Regions from separate parts of the Vibrio sp. A2-1 genome, predicted to be linked through region 3. Evidence: predicted binding sites of a transcription regulator. Region 3 holds the regulator's gene; each other region holds the start of a gene.
What was found. The regulator CRP, encoded in region 3, controls carbon source genes, mostly activating them, when cyclic AMP is high. The targets are predictions, from matches to a motif close to TGTGANNNNNNTCACA.
Positions count from the first base shown of each region.

Region 1 (6,885 bases), on a different contig from region 3:
CAAAGATTTCCGTTGGCTGGTTGTCTTTGCCGAAAAGAGTCGTTGCGGAAAACTCTTGTTTTGCAGCGTGTTGTTCTTGAACTTCGTTTTGCCCATCAAGATAGCTTTTGACACCAAAGCCAAGTACAAAAGCGACAACCAATGCTAACGACCAATTTCTACTCATCTTGCCATCCTTATTGCAGGGTTTACGGTTTCAACACCATCGGTAAGCTCACCGAGCCAAGTCATTTTATCCATGGTACACACCGGTAAAATGACGTCACCTTCGTAGGTATTGTTGCCAATGCTCTTCAATTGAAAACGCGCTGATCCCATTTCCATTTCTAAACCGGTGAGTGACAACATCAGTGTCTCAGATGCGGCACCTTCCCAAACTACCTTTATCTTGGTGGGTAGAAGAGGTTGTGCGGTTTCGCGATCAAGCGACATTGAAATAGATTCTTGCTCACACGATGTTGTTGAAAGCATGCAATAGTCGTCTAAATTAACGTCCGCTGAGGAGTGTTCCATCGCTGATTTAAATTGCTGGATTGCTTGTGGTCCATAAAAGCCTGCCACAAGAGCGATTCCAAAAGCTGCCACCTTTAATACCGGGTGCATGTCGTGTTCTCAGTTAATTTTATAAGAGCGGCGATGTTATCACACCCCTCAATACGTGCTTGTATCAAAAAGCAATTTTGTGCGTATTGTAGAACTAAAAAAGCGAAGCCATAGGCTTCGCTTTTATCTATATAAGAAGGGTGTTGAGCTTAATGTTTATTAGACTCATCGATTCTTAAGTTTGCTCAAAGGGGCGCTGATTGGTTAATTCGCGTTGCGCTCTGCAAATTTCTCTAGTCCTAGAACCAAGGCAATAGCAGCCAACATCATCACAATCGCCATTACCAGCTGAGAAGGCTGAGAGGTTACGGCTTCAAAATCAAACGGTGACAGATTTTCTTGAAGTAGAGGAACTTGCTCACCCTTTGAATTTGTACGCCAGCTGATGGTTTCTTTCCACGGCCAAATCTTAGGCAGCGTACCGATCATCAAACCAGTTAAGAACACTAATGTGAAATCGCGGAATGAGCGCAGTAACCAAGAAAGTACGTGCGAGAAAGTCAGTAGGCCAATCACACAGCCACTAAGGAATAGCGCAAGCACATCGATTTGGAACTCTTTAACCGCACCAAGAACCGGACCATACATACCAATTAATAGCAGAATGAAGCTACCCGAGATACCCGGCAAAATCATCGCACAAATTGCAATTGCACCCGCGATTAGGATGTTGATGCTGGTTGGTTCCATTTGCAGCGGCTTAAGCACGGTAATGCTAAAGGCGAAAGCAACGCCAAGCAGCAAAAACACGAATCGAATCATATCGCGCTTCTCTACTTGCTTAAGAATATGGAAAACCGACACCAAGATCAGGCCAAAGAAGAAAGACCACAGTGGAACGGGGTGGGTGACTAATAACCAAGAAATTAGTTTTGCAAATGTCGCAATGCTTGTGAATACGCCTGCGAACAGTGAAATCAGGAAGAAACCATTGATGTGGTTAAACGCGGCTTTGAAGCCTTCGCGTTTCCATAAGCCAAGTACGCTAGGGTTAATTCTTCGAATGCTTTCTAGCAGCGTATCGTAGATACCAGTGATGAATGCGATGGTTCCGCCCGACACGCCAGGAACAACGTCTGCTGCGCCCATTGCCATGCCTTTGAAAAAAGTACTTAAGTAGTTCATTGCTTCATAGAGTTGAGGGTGATTTTGTGCAGTATACAAACTTTAGTGTAAAAAAAGTATGAATATGCCATTGGGGAAGGGCTTTTATTACTCTCTTAATTGTAAGGCAATAAGTTGAACTGAACATTTGCCTAACATTTAAAATACAACCACTTAGTAATTTGTCATTAAGAGCAGAGATGAAACTGATCTCTTATCGATATTGCATCTTGGTTGCATTATGCAAATGCACTTTGCAATTCGCATGACAAATTCATGGTTTTTATGCGATGCAGGGCTTATAAAACGTCGAATAAAAGTTGGCACGCTAACTGCATTATATTAATTGACCCTTCTTAAGCCGAGGGTCACCTAGCCAACTGACGTTGTTAGTGAACCTATTGATTTGTTCACAAATATATAGAGCCAATCGCGATTATTGCGGTTGGCTATTTTTTTGCCTGTCGTTTGGTGATTGTCTTTTTTCTTTTCCAGCTCCTACATTTTTAAGCTCTAAACTTCAGATGAAAAAAAAGCCAGCCACCATTGGTGACTAGCTTAAGCTTTTCTCGAATCAATCTCGATTCCGTTTTAGTACCCCATCAACTGCAGCAAGTTCTCCGCCGTGCTGATTGCTTCTTTACGGTTAGCAATGTTGAGCTTTTGATAAAGGTTACGGATGTGCGTTTTGATCGTGGTCCCCGCTACATCGAGCTCTTGAGCGATTTGCTCATTACTGAACCCAGAATAGATTAAGCCAAGTACTTGCCATTCACGCTGGGTGAGTGGGCTAGTGCGCACAAGCTCAGGAATATTCGGGTGATTAACCAAGTTCTCAACAAAGTCTTCATCGAAGTGAACCGAGCGGCTGCGTTGGGTGGTTGAGATATCTTTCATGATCTGTTGAGCGCGATGGCGTTCTAAGTCACCTAAGCCTGGCTTGTTGCTCAATTTATCCAAGATATGCCCGATAGTTCCACCGTCGACTAAGAAGTTACCAACCATACCGGTTTGGTTGGTCATATGAAGCGCTTCTTCAAGTAGCACGCGTGCGCTGTCTTCATCGTTAATTTGTGTACGCAACACCGCTTCAACGATCAAGTTTCGGTTGGTGTCGGTAATCAGATGTGAACGCTGCGCTTCACTCTTAAGGAAAGTCAGCGCTTCTTCCGCATCTTCATACTGCTCAAGGATGATGTGAGAACGTACGATGTTTCGCCATTGAAGTTGGCAGAAGTGGTTACTTGCCGATTCAGGTCGAACCGCCACGCTTAGCCAATCACGGATTGCCTCTTTATTGCCTTTTACTTGCCAGAAAAGAATCAAAGACAAAGAAGCATTTGCCGTCCAGTCCACGTGGTAAGTTGATTGACGTAGCAGGTGTTGAATTTGGTCGATAAACTTCGACGCTTTATCAATCTCGCCGCGGCTCAATGAAATTCGAGCCAGCATAGAATAGCTGTGCAGGTGTTTACTCGGAGAGTGGTGACCAAGGATATCTAAGCCTTTGTAGCAACATTCTTCCGCTTCATCTAGTCGGTTCCAACACCAGAAGATCTGAGCGCGAACACGCAGCAAAAATTCATGTAGAGGAACGTATTGAAGCTGATGCTCTTCGATCAATTTGAATGCGCTGTCTTGTAGCTCAAATGCAGCTTGAACATAACCTTGAGCAATCAAGATTTCGCTTTGCTGCAGAATTGCCCATAGAGCCTGATGGTAAACCTGATACTGACGTGCCAGTTTTTCTGTTTGTTGCATCATCGGTAGCGCACGGCTTAGGTTACCCATTACGTGATTCACTTCGCCCACAACCGAGGTTGCGACAATGCGGCTACGATAAACGGTGGTGTTCAACTGGCTCAACGAAAGCTCAGCCAACTCCAATGCTTTCTCAGGCTCATTGCTGTTGATGGCAACTTGGGCACGCAAGGCATTGTATTGGCCTTGTTGCTGAGTATCGAGTTCAATGTTTCGAGCTTGATATTGAGTCTCAGCCTCTTCCAACAAAGTACCCACTTGATCATAACGGTGCTGACTTTGTGCCAGCCAAGCGCGCAGCATTGATAGCTTCGGCTCACTGTATAGTTGATCCGTAGTCAGTTGCTTGATCGCCATCTCTAATGATGAAAGCTCACCTTGGTTGAACATCGGCCAACCGTGTTCAGTCAGGATTTGGATGATCAGATCTGGATCTTCAGCACGTTGCGCATGTCGCAGTGCTTGATGAGGCGTTTTCTGTTTGATCCACGCTTTCGCGGCACTTCGGTGCAACTCGGCTTCTTGTTGCGGAATTCGAGCTTGGCGCTCATGGGCAAGAAATTCACCGAATAGATTGTGGAATCGGTACCAGTTTTTCTCGCCTTCAAGCGGGTAGATGAATAAGCCAAATCGGTTGAGTGATTCGATCATACCCAGTGCGTCTTCACGCTGTGTAAGCGCGCAGACTAATTCGTCATTGAAATGATCAAGTACTGAACACTGCATCAAGAACTGTCGGGTTTCTTTATCCAGTAGATCGAATACTTCTTCAACCAAGTAATCCCAAAGGTGGGCATGGTTAAAGTGAGAGAACGATTCTGCCGATTGCGCCAGCGTGCGTTTTTGATGTTGAGCTTGAAGGGCAATAAGCTGTAACGCCGAAGGCCACCCCTCAACATAAGTACAGATACTACCAGCGGTGGTGTCATCTACGCCATCGGCGACACGTTGATTGAAGAAGCGCGTCGTCTCTTCAGTATCAAAAGCCAGCGAATCGTTGCCAATCTCAATCATCAGATCACGAACACGAAGGTTTGCAGTGCCAAGTGGTGGAGTGCCACGGCTAGTTACAACAAGCGTTAGGTTGTCGGGCATGTGCTTGAGGAAGAAGCGCATTGCTTCGTGGATGTCGTCATTGTTGACCAAGTGATAGTCATCCAACACAAGGAAACATTCGTGATGGAATTCAGACATCTCAGCAAACACTTCACTTAACAAAGAATGCAAAGATGAAAATTGTCGCTTTTCTGCCAGCTTTTGGGCGCTAGGGCAGGCATTTTGAGTCGCTTTATTGAGTGATTGCATTAGGTAGTTGATAAAGCGAAAGGCATCGTTGTCACTGTCATCAATGCTGTACCAACCCACATTGGGCTTATCTACCAGCCATTGAGCTGCCATTGTGGTTTTGCCGTACCCCGCTGGAGAGCGGAATAATACAAGCTTATAGCAATCTGCGTGTTGGAGCAGATCGAGAACCCTAGGTCGTAGGATTGCATTATGTAAGCGGCCGGGACGAGTCAGTTTCGAAGGGATCCACATGTCGAAGTTTTTCACCTATTCCGTGGCTTATGTTCTGGATTACCTCAATCTATCGTTGAGTGTAATCGAATGACATCAGCCTAATTACTTAAGTCTTCAATCATATTACGTGAAGCAAAACGGCACCGACTATGATCCTCCTCAGAAACCTTGCACTCCTGCATGTTTTTAGGCTTCTACGCCCTTTATTTGAGACTTTGCTCACATAGCGGGTTGGTTTGTGAATGTGACTTCCTTCATCCCAACACGTAAATCTATGCAAAAGATGAGAGGAAGAAATTATTTTCGTGATCTGAATATCAAATTTGATAATGACTTTAATCCGGTTAAATAGAAGTCACATCAATTGAAGGTAAGTTATCGAACGGGAGCTTGTGATCTTAGTCACTCCAAGTTTTTGTTCGAAGTCAGAACATGAGAGTCAGATCACTAACCCTATGTCGGTACGCCCCCTACGCCCTCCCATCTACTCCTAGTTTGTCGCGTTAGCGGGAGGATGTTTAGTTAATGGTGACCATGCACGATATGTGACAGATGAATTAGAACTATTAAAAGCGAGATTTCTGAAATGAAACCAACTCAGCAAAAAACTTTCGATAAAGTGTCGTTCCAAGAAAGCGTTAAGAAGCATTTATCTGCAACCTACGCAACAACGATTGAAAACGCAGATAGCCGCGCATGGTACCTAGCAATGGGGCGTGCGCTAGCAGAATTGACAACATTTGATCTGTTAGAAACTGAAAATGACGAAAAAATTAAGAACGCGAAGAGCGTTAACTACCTTTCACTAGAGTTTTTGATTGGTCGTTTAACAGGTAATAACCTGATCAGCATGGGTCTGTATGAGCAAATCACTCATGCAATGGAAGAGCTAGGTCAAAACTTAACTGACCTTCTAGAAGAAGAACGTGACCCATCACTAGGTAACGGTGGCCTTGGTCGTCTTGCTGCTTGTTTCATGGATTCTTGTGCCGCTCAAGAATACCCAACAGTAGGTTACGGTCTTCACTACGAATACGGTCTATTCAAACAGTCTTTCCAAGACGGTCGTCAACAAGAAGCACCAGACGCGTGGCGTGGTGTTGAAGGTTACCCATGGGAAGTAGCTCGTCCAGAACTAGCACAACACATTGGTTTTTACGGTCATGTAGAAGTTGAATATATCGACGGTAAAGAAGTTCGTACTTGGGTTCCGGGTATGGAAGTGAAAGCAATGCCTTGGGATCTACCTATCGTAGGTTACGAGTCAAACACAGTTTACCCATTGCGTCTTTGGGAATGTCAGGCAATCGCACCATTCTCATTAGCAAGCTTTAACAACGGTGACTACTTCGAAGCGCAACACTCGCTAATCGATGCAGGCAACATCACTAAAGTACTTTACCCGAACGACAACCACGAGAAAGGTAAGACACTGCGTCTAATGCAGCAGTACTTCCACTCAGCAGCGTCTGTTCGCGATATTCTACGTCGTCACGAAGCAGCAGGTTTCTCTCTAGAAGATCTGCCTAAGCAAGAAACGATTCAACTGAACGATACGCATCCAACGATCGCTATCCCTGAATTGATGCGCATCCTGATCGATGAGAAAGGTTTAACTTGGGACCAAGCTTGGGAAATCAGTGCTCATACGTTCGCATACACGAACCACACACTACTTCCAGAAGCATTAGAGACTTGGTCTGAATCTTTGATCAACCGTCTTCTTCCACGTCACATGGAAATCATTTTTGAAATCAACCACCGCTTCATGCAAGAAGTTCGCAAGATGTGGCCTGGTGACGGTGAGAAGCAAGCGAAGCTTTCTATCATCCAAGAAGGTTTCCACCGCATGGTTCGCATGGCAAACCTATGTGTGATTGGCTCTTACAAAGTAAA
Region 1 covers NZ_JAKKCO010000001.1:1,172,099-1,178,983, reverse strand. The annotation lists gene L3V33_RS04920 (SCO family protein) at 1-166, opposite strand, end outside; gene L3V33_RS04915 (hypothetical protein) at 163-603, opposite strand; gene L3V33_RS04910 (DUF368 domain-containing protein) at 808-1,728, opposite strand; gene malT (HTH-type transcriptional regulator MalT) at 2,299-5,007, opposite strand; gene L3V33_RS04900 (glycogen/starch/alpha-glucan phosphorylase) at 5,576-6,885, shown strand, end outside.
Region 1: malT (HTH-type transcriptional regulator MalT) is a predicted target of CRP. The motif match lies at 5,198-5,213, and genes of this name have one in related genera.

Region 2 (6,885 bases), on a different contig from region 3:
TGCCTCTACTGAAGCGAGTTGGTCTTTATCACCCAATAAGATGAGCCTTGCGTGCTCAGGAAGTGCATCCACCAGCTTATACATCATCGACAGATCAACCATAGAAGCTTCATCCACTACCAATATATCAAGGTGAAGTGGATTACGTCGGTTATGTCTAAACTCCGCTCGATTAGGAATCGCGCCGAGTAACCTATGTAAAGTACTGGATTCAGTCGGTATGTTGGCCTTTACTTCAGGCGCTAAAGGCAATTGCTCAATCGCTTTACCAATTGACTCAGTTAAGCGTGCCGCCGCTTTACCTGTCGGAGCCACCAGCTTGATCGTCGGTGTTTTACCTTGGCTTAGTGATTGCTCAACCATAGCCGACAGTAATTTGGTTACCGTGGTCGTTTTACCAGTACCCGGCCCACCAGAAATCACCGCGAAACGACGACTTAACGCCACCGCTGCCGCCACTTTTTGCCAATTCAAACAATCAGATAACGGCACTAGACTATCCAGCACATCTAAATCGGTCACTTGTTTAGCTTGAACAATCGCTTGGTCTATCGCGCCCCAATCTAGAACCTGCTCATTCACAATATCTAGATGGTCACACACCAGTTGTTGGCGTAATACCTGAGACGTTTGTTGGTTTGCTTCAGCCTTGGCTAAGGCATTAAACAGAAAATGGTAACTGCGTGCGAATAGTTGATTGAGCGTTTCAGTCAGTGCCTTCTTCTGTTCAGTATTGAACTCTACTGGCTTACTTAAACGGTTTAGAGTTTCAGCCAACACAACTTCGTAGTTCCAATAACGCTGTAAGTAGACACGCTGTCCATCAAACATCAGCGGCTTAACACAGTCATTGGTTGTACCTACTAGGTTTGACGATTGAAGTACCGCCACCCAATCAATACCTAATAACTTTTGATTCAATTGCAGGGCAGTTTCACCGTACAACCCAAGTAACTGAGCAAGATCCGCCGTTTGTTCAGGGCCTACCGTATGCCGCTGTATAAGCTGAGTACAAATATGCCCCTTGCCTAATTCATGGCTCACCACCCCAGCTAGAAAGCCGATCTCTTGAGAATGACTCGTAGCTTGCTGAGCAATAAAACGGGCAAATTGATAATCCAATTGGCGAATCGAACCCTTATCCGCGAGGAACTTTAATACATCCATAAGCTGCTCAGGGATAAGTGAAACTGGCTTTAGAGCGTTAGCTGTTTCCATAGTCGTGGTCGTTGTCATTATAGAAGCCCCATCTGTCCAGTTTCATTATCATTCAATTGTGCTGAACGTCTGTCTATCACTTTACCGTCAATCAATTGATCCATTTCATCGAGCAAAGCCAAGGTTGGTTTAGCCGAGAAAATACCTTGTTGTGATTGACCATCCATCCCTCTTAGGAACAAGTAATAAACCCCACCGAAATGTTGTTCATAGCTGTAATCCGCAACGCGGCTACGTAAGAAACGGTGCAACGCCAAAGCATAAATTTGATATTGCAGATCATAACGGTGGTCGGCCATCGCCGATTTCAATGCTTCACCATGGTAGACGGCAACGTCATCACCTAAATGGTTCGATTTCCAGTCAAGTACATAGTATTTACCTTGATGCTCAAACACTAAATCGATAAAGCCTTTCAGCATGCCTTGTACAGTTTGGAAGCCGAGATCACCCGCTTTAGCCGATAGCGGATCATGATATTGAATGGTTTGATTGAGCTCAGATGCGGCCAACACTTCGATCGGTAACAAGAACTCCATTTCGACTAATCGTTGAGTTGAGTCTTTCTCACTCAGCTTTAAGTTCTTTCCATCTAAAGCCGTGTTTAGCACCGTATCAACAAGCTGTTGCAGCACCGGTAACCATTCGAGTTCGTATTGCTCTGACTCTAACAAGTGAGTGATTACTTGCGTGTTATGGTCACTGGTTGCTGGCTCGGTAAATTCAACATCCTCAAACAAGGTATGTAAGAAGGTACCTGGGCGAGCACCGCGAGGGAACGTGAATATAGAACGTTCCGGTTCAATCAGTTCCGACTCATCTTGCTCATCGGCTGAATCAATATCGAAACCAGACACCTCAATCGTAGCGTCATGGCTTGCTCCATGACTGCCTTGTTTTACAAGCCCCGAGTAACTGGTGATACGCCAAGCTCGGTCAATTGAAGCCTTCAGTTCGCTAGCCTGTAAGTCGTCACTCACTTGTTCTGCCTGAACAAACACTTGCTCGTGAGCGGTTGGTGTTTCAGACAGTAATACGCTTGAATTCTTACCCTCAATCGCTGATAGAGCTTGATGTAACTCGGCGATGCCTTGCTCTTGTCCATTTTGAACCAAATAGCCCATGGCACTCAAATGTACACCGGTCGGCTCTTTGGTTGAGCGGCCTTTACGTAGCGGTGCCATGCCAATGAAACAACCGTATACAGCACGAGTAAGTGCTACGTAAATTAAACGTAAGTCTTCCGCCAATCGTTCTTTATCAGCTTGTGCTAAGGCACTGTCGCTACCGGTAATATCAAGCACTGTGGTATCTGACTCGTGATCGTAGAACTTGCCTTCACTCGCTTCACGGTAACTCGCGACAAACGGCAAAAATACGAGGTCATACTCCAAGCCTTTCGACTTATGAATGGTAACGATTTGAACCAAGTTTCTCTCTGATTCAAGGCGTTGAATGTCGTCATCACTACCGCCTAAACCATTTTGTGCATCTGATATCGCTTCTGCCAACCAACGCAACAAGCCATAGTCACTGTCGAGCTCTTGTCTTGCTTGTTGCAACAATTCGCCAATGTGCATCAAATCAGTGAGTGAGCGCTCACCATTTTCTTCTTCCAGTAAACGTTCCGCGAGATGTCGTTTACTGATCACGCTGCGAAGCATTGGTAGCACGCCACGTTGCAACCACAACTTACGATATTCTCGAAATTCGTTAACGACATTTTCCCAAACCACTTCATCGTTGTTGAGTTCATCCAATGAGGCGGCATCCAGAGCAAACAACTCCGACGCTAAACTCGCACGCAATGCACGGTCATTTTCTGGCGTCAGCACCGCTTGCAGTAAGCGTTGAATATCTTGCGCGACCAAACTGGTGAACACGCTATCTCGGTTAGATAAGTACACGCTCGCAATGCCTTGCTCAGACAGCGCATTCTTAATCAGACGACCTTCACTACCGGTTCGAACCAAGACAGCAATATCACCCGCATTCACGGCATGTTGTTTTTTGCCGTTATCAAAATAGGCTTGTTCGTTTTGAGAAGCCGTCAGAATAGTTTGAACTTGACTCGCCGTCGCCTCGGCCATGGCTTTGTGATATTCGCCTTTTGGTAAGGGCTTATCTTCAGCATCTTGCAGCCAAAAGGTAAGTGCGTGCTGAGTTTCTCCGTTCATTACCCATTGGCGTTTATCAGCCGATGGGCTGGCTGCGACAGGCAAAAATGGAATGTCTTGGTCGTAGATAAACGGGCTATCCGAATTCATAAACACTTGGTTTACCGCGCTGACCATATCAGCACTCGAACGCCAGTTAGTCCCTAAAGTGTAGTGAGCACTAACTTGGTTTCTCGCCTTGATATAGGTAAAGATATCCGCGCCACGGAAGCCATAAATAGCCTGCTTCGGGTCACCGATCATAAACAGACCACACTGCGGGTTATCGAGATAAATTCGGCTGAAAATACTGTACTGCAGCGGATCGGTATCTTGGAATTCATCGATCATCGCCACTGGGTATAAGGTACGAATTCTTTCCACCAGCAGTGATTGCTCATCCACATCAATCGATGCAGATAACTGAGTCAGCAAGTCATCAAACGATAGCCACTGTTTCTGCTGTTTAGCCTTGGCTAACATGGTTCGACAATGAGTAATCGCATGTGCCAACAATGGGGCTTTCAGATCTGCTGGAGAATTTAAGAAGTCCTCAATCGCTTCGAAAACTGCGTGCTGAGGTGCAGTACCTTTCGGCGTTTTTTCAATTAGAGTGGCTTGTGAGAACTTCTCTAGTTTATCTGGAAACTGGTAATCATGAGTGTCGCTCTGCGCCCATGCTGTGACGGCTTCTAACCAAGTAGGCAGAGACTTCTTGGTGTAGCTGCGTTTGTTCACATCTGAACCTGAAATCAAAGCCAAAAAGTCCGCTTCGGATTCGCACCACAACGTCTTAAGTTGCTTCACTTTATCTAGGTTTTGGTTGTGTAGCGTTTGTAAGTCGCCCGACATCGCATCTACGGTCAACTTCAGCGGAGATCCTGTCAGGTAGCGATTTACGTCAGCCAATAACGAAGCGGGAGAGCCCCAAATATTTCGCACTTCACCAGCCAGTTGAATTGGCAGCGGGTAGAACTGCTTACGCCAATAGTCGGCAACCACTTGTGCTTTCAGATGGCTTTCATCGGTCACAAATTCATTATCAAAACGGCTTCCAGACTCGAAGGCATTCTGAGTCAACATTCTCTGACAGAAACCGTGAATGGTGTAAACCGCAGCCTCATCCATTTGCCTTTCAGCATTGAGCAGAGTTTTCGCAGCGCCAGCATGATCATCGATAGCTTGTAATAAAGGAGCAATCACTGGGTCGTCACTTTGTCCACGAGCAAACGCAATACGTGCATCATGGATTCGAGCGCGGATACGATCGCGTAGCTCTGCCGTTGCGGCTTCAGTAAAGGTCACCACCAGAATTTGGTCTACAGTAAGCTCCTCATGGTGTCGAGTAGCTTCAGTCAGATCACCTTGCGGCGCAGCGGTACCGTGCCCAAGCAGTAGGCGCAAATACAAGCCAGCGATGGTAAATGTTTTACCCGTACCCGCTGATGCTTCAATTAAACGCGCGCCATGAAGTGGAAACGTCATGGTATCAAGTGTTTGTGGAACGATTACCTGAGCACTGCTTGTGGTCGTCATGCCTTACTGCCTTCTGATAAATTAGTCTGTTACAAATGTGACCTAGCGTAGAAAACGTCATGCAATTTACGTCCTACGCCAATTTGTTAATAGTTAGTGCGATCTCTCTCACGGATCAATTCAGATCGCCTCGCTACTATGCGCCCACGAGTTCAGGAGCGCCTACGAGTTTTATACTCATGCGTTACTTTGAACCACTGAATAATGGTCCCTCTGACCTGTGGCCGTACAGCGAACGCCCTACACTAATAATGATTTACTGGCGGCCACTTTATTTCCTGTACCCTGACTTTCCGCAAATCACTATCTATCGCTTTTACTAAGCTTATACCTCGATTACCTCTAACCTTTTGATAAGCCCTGCACTCCAAATTTACATCTAACTCTTTATTTTCCATGTCTTTATTCAAACGCATCTCTTTGACGTTAGTATCGTTGGCGATCTTGCTGATCACTGCTGATTATTCCTGATCTTCAAGATCGGCAGCGGCAAGTCTTGCGGCCTGTAACACAAGCGTTGAATACATACGCGACTCAGCAGCCAGTTCATCATCCCACTTAGGCCAAATTCGTGAGATATAGGTGTCTCTGCCCTCGCCCGTAAAGGCGAAGCTGTCATTAAAAGTATCGGCCATTTTCTTAAGTGACTTTTCTTCGTCATCGACCCATTTACCACGGCTAAAGCCAGCCTCAACGCCAGCCAATGCGGTTTTCGGGAAGTAAGGCAGTGGTGCTGTCATGCCTTGATAAAACAGTCGTACTAACTCAGCCAGCAAACTCTTCGCCTGAAGCGCATCGCCGATAGGTTGTAGCGTTTGGTGAACCACGCCTTCTTTTCTGTCGTAGCCAATAATATGGGTCGTTTTTCCGTGTCCCATCACTGCACAACATAGATGATCAATCCACGCTGCCAAATAATCTTGAGAGCGTATTTTACCGCTACGGAAACGAACTAGACCCGATTGATAGTTTTGAGTTAACCAACCCATCAAACGAACAGGTTTGCCTTCGCCTAACACATCAAATTCGATATTCACTTCGAGATCTTGCTGCGGTGATCCGCTCACAAATCGAATTTCTTTGGCTAAGTCTTCCGCTTGAACACGGTTGGTTTCAAATTCGATATCACCAAAGGCTCCGACCGGTAATCGACCCTGTGCTTTTTGCTCAGAGACAAACAGGCGCACCGCTTCATCTGCACCTTCAGGATGGTCCAGCAACACTTGCAGCAGCGCATCTTTAAGCTGGAAGCTCTCTAGTCCATTGAGTACGAACGGCTCATCGTCTTCCATCACAGGAAGTGGCGGTTCAAACACCACTTTTAGACGGCGATTAAAGAAGTACTGCACTGGCAAACGCCAAAAACGCTGTAACTCAACCAGATCCAATTCCAACGGGTACGTTGCACCCAACAAATAGTCATCCAAGGCACGATTGAATTCACCACTACGTTCACCGAAACGGTTAGCCGCAGGAAGCCATTCTTTGGCGTAACTCAGCACATGGTTTGCGTCACCTTGAGTAAAGGCTGCAGGGCTAAATGGTGTCATGGTGTGTTCAAAGCTGATCGCTTGAGTCAGGTTGATGCCTGAATCATCACTTGGTAAGGCTTGGTCTTCACTTAAGCAGTAGTTCTGCTGGCAGTATTCAATCAATTCAGAAACCAGCACCGACGGCACTCGCTCAGTATTATCTTGAATCGAACGGCCGACATAGCTGATGTACAAGCATTCTTGAGCTGACAGCATCGCCTCTAAGAATAGATAGCGGTCATCATCACGGCGAGAACGATCCCCCGGTCGTGTGCGTCCGTTCATCAAGTCAAAACCTTCTGGCGGCATTGAACGAGGGTAAACACCATCGTTCATTCCCAATAGACAAACGGTTTTGAAAGGAATGGAGCGCATCGGCATCAGGGTACAAAAGTTAACTTGGCCAGCTAAGAAACGTTGGCTAATACGCACGCCAGATAACT
Region 2 covers NZ_JAKKCO010000009.1:139,755-146,639, reverse strand. The annotation lists gene recD (exodeoxyribonuclease V subunit alpha) at 1-1,236, opposite strand, end outside; gene recB (exodeoxyribonuclease V subunit beta) at 1,236-4,910, opposite strand; gene recC (exodeoxyribonuclease V subunit gamma) at 5,372-6,885, opposite strand, start outside.
Region 2: recB (exodeoxyribonuclease V subunit beta) is a predicted target of CRP. The motif match lies at 5,008-5,023, and genes of this name have one in related genera.

Region 3 (6,885 bases):
TGAAGTGCAAACAGGTAATGGCCGTACGGGTAACTTTTACGCTTACCAAGGCCTAGGTGTGACACCTGATATCCTAAGTACAGCGAAATCACTAGGTGGCGGTTTCCCAATCGGCGCAATGCTAACGACCACCGAACTCGCGACACACCTAAAAGTCGGTACACACGGTTCTACTTACGGCGGCAACCCACTGGCGTGTGCCGTTGCTGAAGCGGTTGTTGATGTCGTTAGCCAACCTGAAACGCTAGCTGGCGTGAAAGAACGTGAAGCAATGTTCCGTGATGGTTTAGCTAAGATTAACGACAAATACCAAATATTCAGTGAAGTTCGCGGTAAAGGCCTATTGCTAGGTGCTGCACTTAATGAAGCATGGCAAGGTCGTGCTCGTGATGTATTAGTAGCAGCAGGCGAACAAGGCTTGATGGTACTGGTTGCGGGTGCAAACGTGGTTCGTTTCACGCCATCACTGGTTATCACTACACAAGAAATTGAAGAAGGTTTATCAAAACTAGACAAAGCAATCGCTACGCTAGTTTAGCCTGAGCGGCGTCATAGGAATGATCGCCATTAGAGCGATCCCATGACGTACTGCTAAAGGCCCAAGATTCTCGTTTTGGGCCTGTTTTGCATCTGGAGGGAATATTGATGCTAGTTGTTCGCCCAATAAAATTATCTGATTACGATGCGTTGCATACCTGCGCGGTTGAGTCTGGTCACGGATTCACATCTCTTCCGGTTAACGAAGAACTGTTAACCAACCGTATTACTCACTCTGAATACAGCTTTGCTAAACAAGATGTGACTGAACCCGGCGACGAAGGCTACCTAATGGTTGGCTTCGATACCGAAACCGGAGAAGTCGCGGGTACCACAGGCATCGAAGCCTCAATTGGCTGGGATGTGCCGTTTTACTCTTACCACATCAGCAAAGTGGTTCACTCATCGCAGAAGCTTGGCGTTAATAACGTCGTGAAGCTACTGACTTTCGGCAATAACTACACCGGATGCAGTGAAATCTGCACACTGTTCTTACGTCCTGCTTTCCGTGGTGGATTGAATGGTCGTTTGATGTCTAAGTGTCGCTTCTTGATCATGTCAGAACACCCAGAGCGTTTCTCGAAAACGATTTTTGCTGAGATGCGTGGCGTATCAGATGCAGAAGGTAACTCTCCTTTCTGGAAATGGCTGCAAGAGCATTTCTTCTCGATTGATTTTACGCTCGCTGATTATCTAACGGGTATTGGTAAGAAAGGCTTCATTGCTGACCTAATGCCGAAGTTACCTATCTATGTGAACCTACTGAGCAAAGAAGCTCAGGCAGTCATTGGGGTGGTTCATGACAATACGCGCCCTGCACTTAAGTTGCTGGAACGTGAAGGTTTCACCAACCGTGGCTATGTCGACATCTTTGATGGGGGCCCAACGGTTGAGTGTGATCTAAGAAATATCGAATCAGTGCGTCATGCGATTCGAGCTCAAGTGACAATTGCAGAGCATTCAAGCTCTAAAGACTTCCTCATTGGTAATACCTCGTTTGAGAACTTCCGCGCAGTAGCCGCGAAAGGCGCGTATGACCAAGCTAGCGACACAGTGATTTTATCATCTGAAGTAGCAAGCGCTCTTGAAGTAAAAGAAGGCGAATTCGTTCGCATGTTGGCTCAATAAGAGCGGCGATTATCTGTCGAAGATTTTAAGGATAGAAGTATGACTCAGTGGATAGCAGGACAGTGGGTGGCAGGTCAAGGCGACGCCATGACATCAGTAAGCCCATACAATAATGAAGTCGTGTGGCAAGGCGATAGTGCAACTCCAGCACAGGTTGAATCTGCAGTAGCAGCGGCGCGTGACGCTTTCTTAGTATGGAAAAAGATGAGCTTTGCAGAGCGTGAAGCGATCGTGTTGAACTTTGCTGAGAAGGTAAAAGAGAACAGCGAAGAAATTGCACAGATTATTGCAAAAGAGACGGGTAAACCGATTTGGGAAACTCGCACTGAAGCGGGTGCGATGGCGGGTAAAATCGCTATCTCTATTCGATCTTACCACGAACGTACGGGTGAAGCTTCACGTGAAGCCGCAGGCAACCAAATCGTACTGCGTCATCGCCCATTAGGCGTAATGGCGGTATTTGGTCCTTACAACTTCCCTGGTCACCTACCTAACGGTCATATTGTTCCGGCACTGCTATCGGGTAATACCGTGGTATTTAAGCCGTCAGAGCAGACACCTTGGACGGGTGAGTTTGCGATGAAGCTATGGCAAGAAGCTGGCCTTCCTGCTGGCGTGATTAACCTAGTGCAAGGCGCTAAAGAAACTGGTATCGCACTGGCGGATGCTAAAGGTCTTGATGGCGTGCTATTCACGGGCAGTGCCAATACTGGTCATATCCTTCACCGTCAATTCGCAGGTCAACCGGGCAAGATGTTAGCGCTAGAGATGGGCGGCAACAACCCTATGGTGATCACTGACCAATTTGGTGATGCTGACGCGACGGTTTATACCATTATCCAGTCGGCCTTCATCAGTGCAGGCCAACGTTGTACATGTGCACGTCGCTTGTATGTACCTGTTGGCGAGAAGGGCGATCAACTGCTTGATAAGCTTGTTGCGGCTACCTTGAAAATTCGTGTTGATCAGCCATTCGCTGAACCTGCACCCTTCATGGGACCACAAATCTCTGAAACGGCCGCTAAGTTCATTCTGAACGCACAAGCTAATCTGCAATCACTAGGTGGTGTAAGCCTAGTCGAAGCAAAAGCGGGCGAAGCGGCGTTTGTTTCTCCGGGTATAATCGATGCAACCAACATTGCTGAGTTGCCAGATGAAGAGTACTTCGGCCCATTGTTGCAAGTGGTTCGTTACCAATCGTTAGAGCAAGCCGTTGAATTGGCTAATGACACGCGCTTTGGTTTGTCTGCCGGTTTAGTATCAACAGACGATTCAGAGTGGGAATACTTCGTTGACCATATCCGTGCGGGTATTGTTAACCGTAACCGCCAGCTAACAGGCGCAAGTGGTGATGCACCATTTGGTGGCCCGGGTGCTTCAGGCAACCTACGCCCAAGTGCTTACTACGCGGCGGACTACTGTGCTTACCCAATGGCGTCAATGGAAGGTGGTGAAACTCAACTGCCAGCTACGTTTAGCCCAGGTATTGAGCTGTAGTTTTAGCGCTTAAGCTATAAATTCATGAGTCAAAAGTTTATAAATCATAAACTTATGAGCTCTAGGCTCATGAATAACAGATTCATTGGTTAATTGTGTAATGAGGAAGCGGTGTTATCGCTTCCTTTTTCCATCACGTCCGACACCTAGATTGGGCGGTAGATAATAATAGAACAAGTATGTCACAGGCTGATGGCTGCTGACTTTGTGTCCAGCCTCTCCCTCTCTAATCCAAATTACTAGCTTGCTAGAACCTCTGACAAGGAGTCACCATGACGCCCGATCTACTCTTTAAATCACTATGGGACGATTACATTCACAGGCTTTGCCCATCGGCTGAGAAAGTTCATCATCTGTTGAAAGAAGACGAAGCCCTGATTAATGATCATATTGCACTGCGTACTTTCAATGTTGCACCTCTGGGCATTGAAACACTGGCCAAGCCTTTCCTTGAATTAGGCTACAAGGCGTGTGGCGACTATTTGTTTGAGAGCAAGAAGTTAGTGGCTAAGCACTACGAGCACCCAGACCCAAACCAACCGAAAGTGTTCATTAGTGAGTTGAAGGTAGAAGAGTGTTCAAGTGACTTACAACAGATCGTTGCTAAGTTGGTTGAGCAAGTGGACGCAAGCAAGCTTCAAGGTCATGAGTTCTTGTTTGGTGGTCGCCTTTGGGATCTGAGCTTCGCGGATTTCCAAGTTCTAGCAAAAGAGAGTGAATACGCGTCTTGGTTAGCGGCTCATGGTTACGGTGCAAACCACTTTACGGTAAGTGTGAACCAGCTTAATGAGTTCGATGAAGTACAGACAGTGAATGACTATTTGAGTGATTCAGGTTTCACTATCAATGCATCTGGCGGTCAGGTTAAAGGCTCTCCAGAGGTCTTATTAGAGCAATCATCTACAATGGCAGACAAAGTCCCAGTTTCATTTGTTGAAGGCAGCGAGGTGATTCCTGGTGGCTTCTACGAGTTCGCTAAGCGTTATGCGATGGCGAATGGTGAGCTTTATACAGGATTTGTTGCAGCATCGGCTGACAAGATCTTTGAGAGCACCAACGGTTAAAGAAAGATACGAGCACGGGCTTTACCCTAAAGATGCGGGTACGCTTCGCTTTGAGAGTGTTTGCGCTTGGACGCGGGAGGTGCTCCATTCGCATCTGCTCTCTAGATCTTTATAAAACAAAAAAGCCACCAAATTTGCATTTGGTGGCTTTTAAATTTTTGGCTCAGTTAATCGAGATTAACGAGTGCCGTATACCACGATAGTTTTACCGTGTGCAGAAATTAGGTTCTGCTCTTCTAGCATCTTCAAGATACGACCTACTGTCTCACGAGAACAACCAACAATCTGGCCAATCTCTTGACGAGTGATCTTGATTTGCATGCCGTCAGGGTGAGTCATTGCATCTGGCTGTTTCGCTAGGTTAAGTAGCGTTTGAGCGATACGACCTGTTACGTCAAGGAACGCTAAGTCACCAACCTTTTGGCTAGTTACTTGTAGACGGTTTGCCATTTGCGCTGAAAGGCGCATTAGGATATCTGGGTTCACTTGGATAAGTTGACGGAATTTCTTGAAAGAAATTTCAGCTACTTCACAAGGAGATTTTGCACGAACCCATGCAGTACGCTCTTGGTCTTCTTCGAAGAGGCCAAGTTCACCAATGAAGTCACCTTGGTTTAGGTAAGAAAGAATCATTTCCTTACCTTCTTCGTCTTTGATAAGAACTGCCACAGAACCTTTAACGATGTAGTACAAGGTTTCTGCCTTTTCACCAGCATGAATCAAAGTACTTTTTGAAGGGTACTTATGAATATGACAGTGTGAAAGGAACCACTCTAATGTTGGATCGGTTTGGGGTTTACCTAGAACCATAATATCTTACTTCCTCTGCAGGGTATGCTTGCCGCTTTCCGTATTTTAGCTAAGCCTGGATTGACTTGTAGGATAAGAGCACTCGTTGAGCGCTGCAAGCTATCTTGTGTTTCGTTTAAGAATAGTATCCTTTTTCAGGTACTATTTCTTGATTTTAATCGTGACCAAGCTACGATTTTTTACGCAAAATTGTGCACATGATCACGGTATGAAAAGTAATCAACCAGAATGGTGTCTTGTTAACCTATTTTTCCGGTTTCGATGAGCTGTTGTAGGATGGGCCTTACAATGAGCTCCATAGCAAAACTCATCTTACCGCCTGGCACCACAAGCGTGTTGTGGCGTGACATAAATGAGCCATCTATCATAGCTAGAAGGTAGGGGAAATCGACGTTTTTGATGCCACGCAAACGTATAACAACGAAGCTTTCGTCTAAACTTGGAATCCCTTTAGCGTTCAGTGGATTCGATGTATCTACGGTTGGAACACGCTGAAAGTTGATGTGAGTACGCGAAAATTGTGGGGTGATGTAATTAAGGTAATCATCCATTGAGCGAACAATAGAATCCATTACTGCTTCGCGTGAGTGGCCACGATCGCGTGTGTCACGAACGAATTTTTGGATCCACTCAAGGTTGACGATTGGCACCATGCCGATCAGCAAGTCGACGTGTTGTGAGACATTGATGTCGCCATCTACCACGCCACCATGAAGACCTTCGTAGAACATCACATCGGAATTTTCTGGGATCTCTTGCCATGGCGTAAAGGTGCCCGGCATTTGATTGTAAGGCACGGCTTCATCGAAGGTATGTAGGTAACTACGGACTTTACCCGTGCCTTCATTACCGTATTGACGGAAGAACTCTTCTAATGCGCCAAAATCGTTGGCTTGTGGACCAAAGTAGCTGATGTGCTTACCTTGCTCGCGAGCCTTACGGATCTCGACATCCATCTCTGGTCGAGTGAAGCGATGGAAACTATCCCCTTCAACCCAAGCGGCCTTCACGTCCATCATATTGAACATTTTTCGGAAGGCTTCTGAGGTAGTGGTGGTGCCGGCTCCTGATGAACCCGTCACCGCAATAATTGGATGTTTAGCGGACATGACAACCCTTGTCTTTTGAGTAACTTACTTGTTAGCAATCGTTTACCACTATAACACGGCTCCTTTATGAGCGCAGCCTAGAAGCGTTTTGTGACTTGAATATCAACGGTTTCATGCAGCTCAGAAAACACGATGCTGACTTCCTTTGAGGCTAATTGATGTTTCACTTGATCAATCTTGTTTTGCAGTGAAACCTCTACGTCACCGTAGTCTGTGCCTTCACGCAGCACGAATTCTTTAATGAGGTTTTCCAGCGTTTCTGGCGCAATGTCTTGCCATGGGATGATCATAAATACTTCTCTCTTTTATGTTCATAAATAGGTTTATTGATGTGTTGATTACTGCGTCTAGTGACGTCTACCACTCAGTCCTTAAAAAGGCTCGGCCATTATGCCGAATCTTGAATACTTTCATAGTAGGCGGGTAATGCTTCTTCTAACCAAAACCTTGGTTTGAGCGTGCTACCGGTAATGAACCCCACATGGCCGCCTTTTTGAAACAGGCGATAGTCGATGTTGTCAGGCAACACGAACTTTGGAATTACGTCGTCTGTCATAAACGGATCGTCTTTGGCATGGATGATCTGAGTCGGTAGTTTAATCTTATTAAGTTTAGGAAGCGCTGAGCACTGAGCATAGTAGTCCTGAGCATTCTTGAACCCGTGCAGAGGCGCAGTAATCCGTTCATCAAACTCATACAGCTTGTCTATCTTCTTAATGGTTTCGGCGGTGATACCGAGC
Region 3 covers NZ_JAKKCO010000007.1:132,262-139,146, forward strand. The annotation lists gene L3V33_RS18955 (aspartate aminotransferase family protein) at 1-538, shown strand, start outside; gene astA (arginine N-succinyltransferase) at 646-1,665, shown strand; gene astD (succinylglutamate-semialdehyde dehydrogenase) at 1,705-3,162, shown strand; gene L3V33_RS18970 (DUF1338 domain-containing protein) at 3,435-4,226, shown strand; gene crp (cAMP-activated global transcriptional regulator CRP) at 4,404-5,036, opposite strand; gene L3V33_RS18980 (phosphoribulokinase) at 5,276-6,145, opposite strand; gene L3V33_RS18985 (YheU family protein) at 6,223-6,435, opposite strand; gene L3V33_RS18990 (hydrolase) at 6,534-6,885, opposite strand, start outside.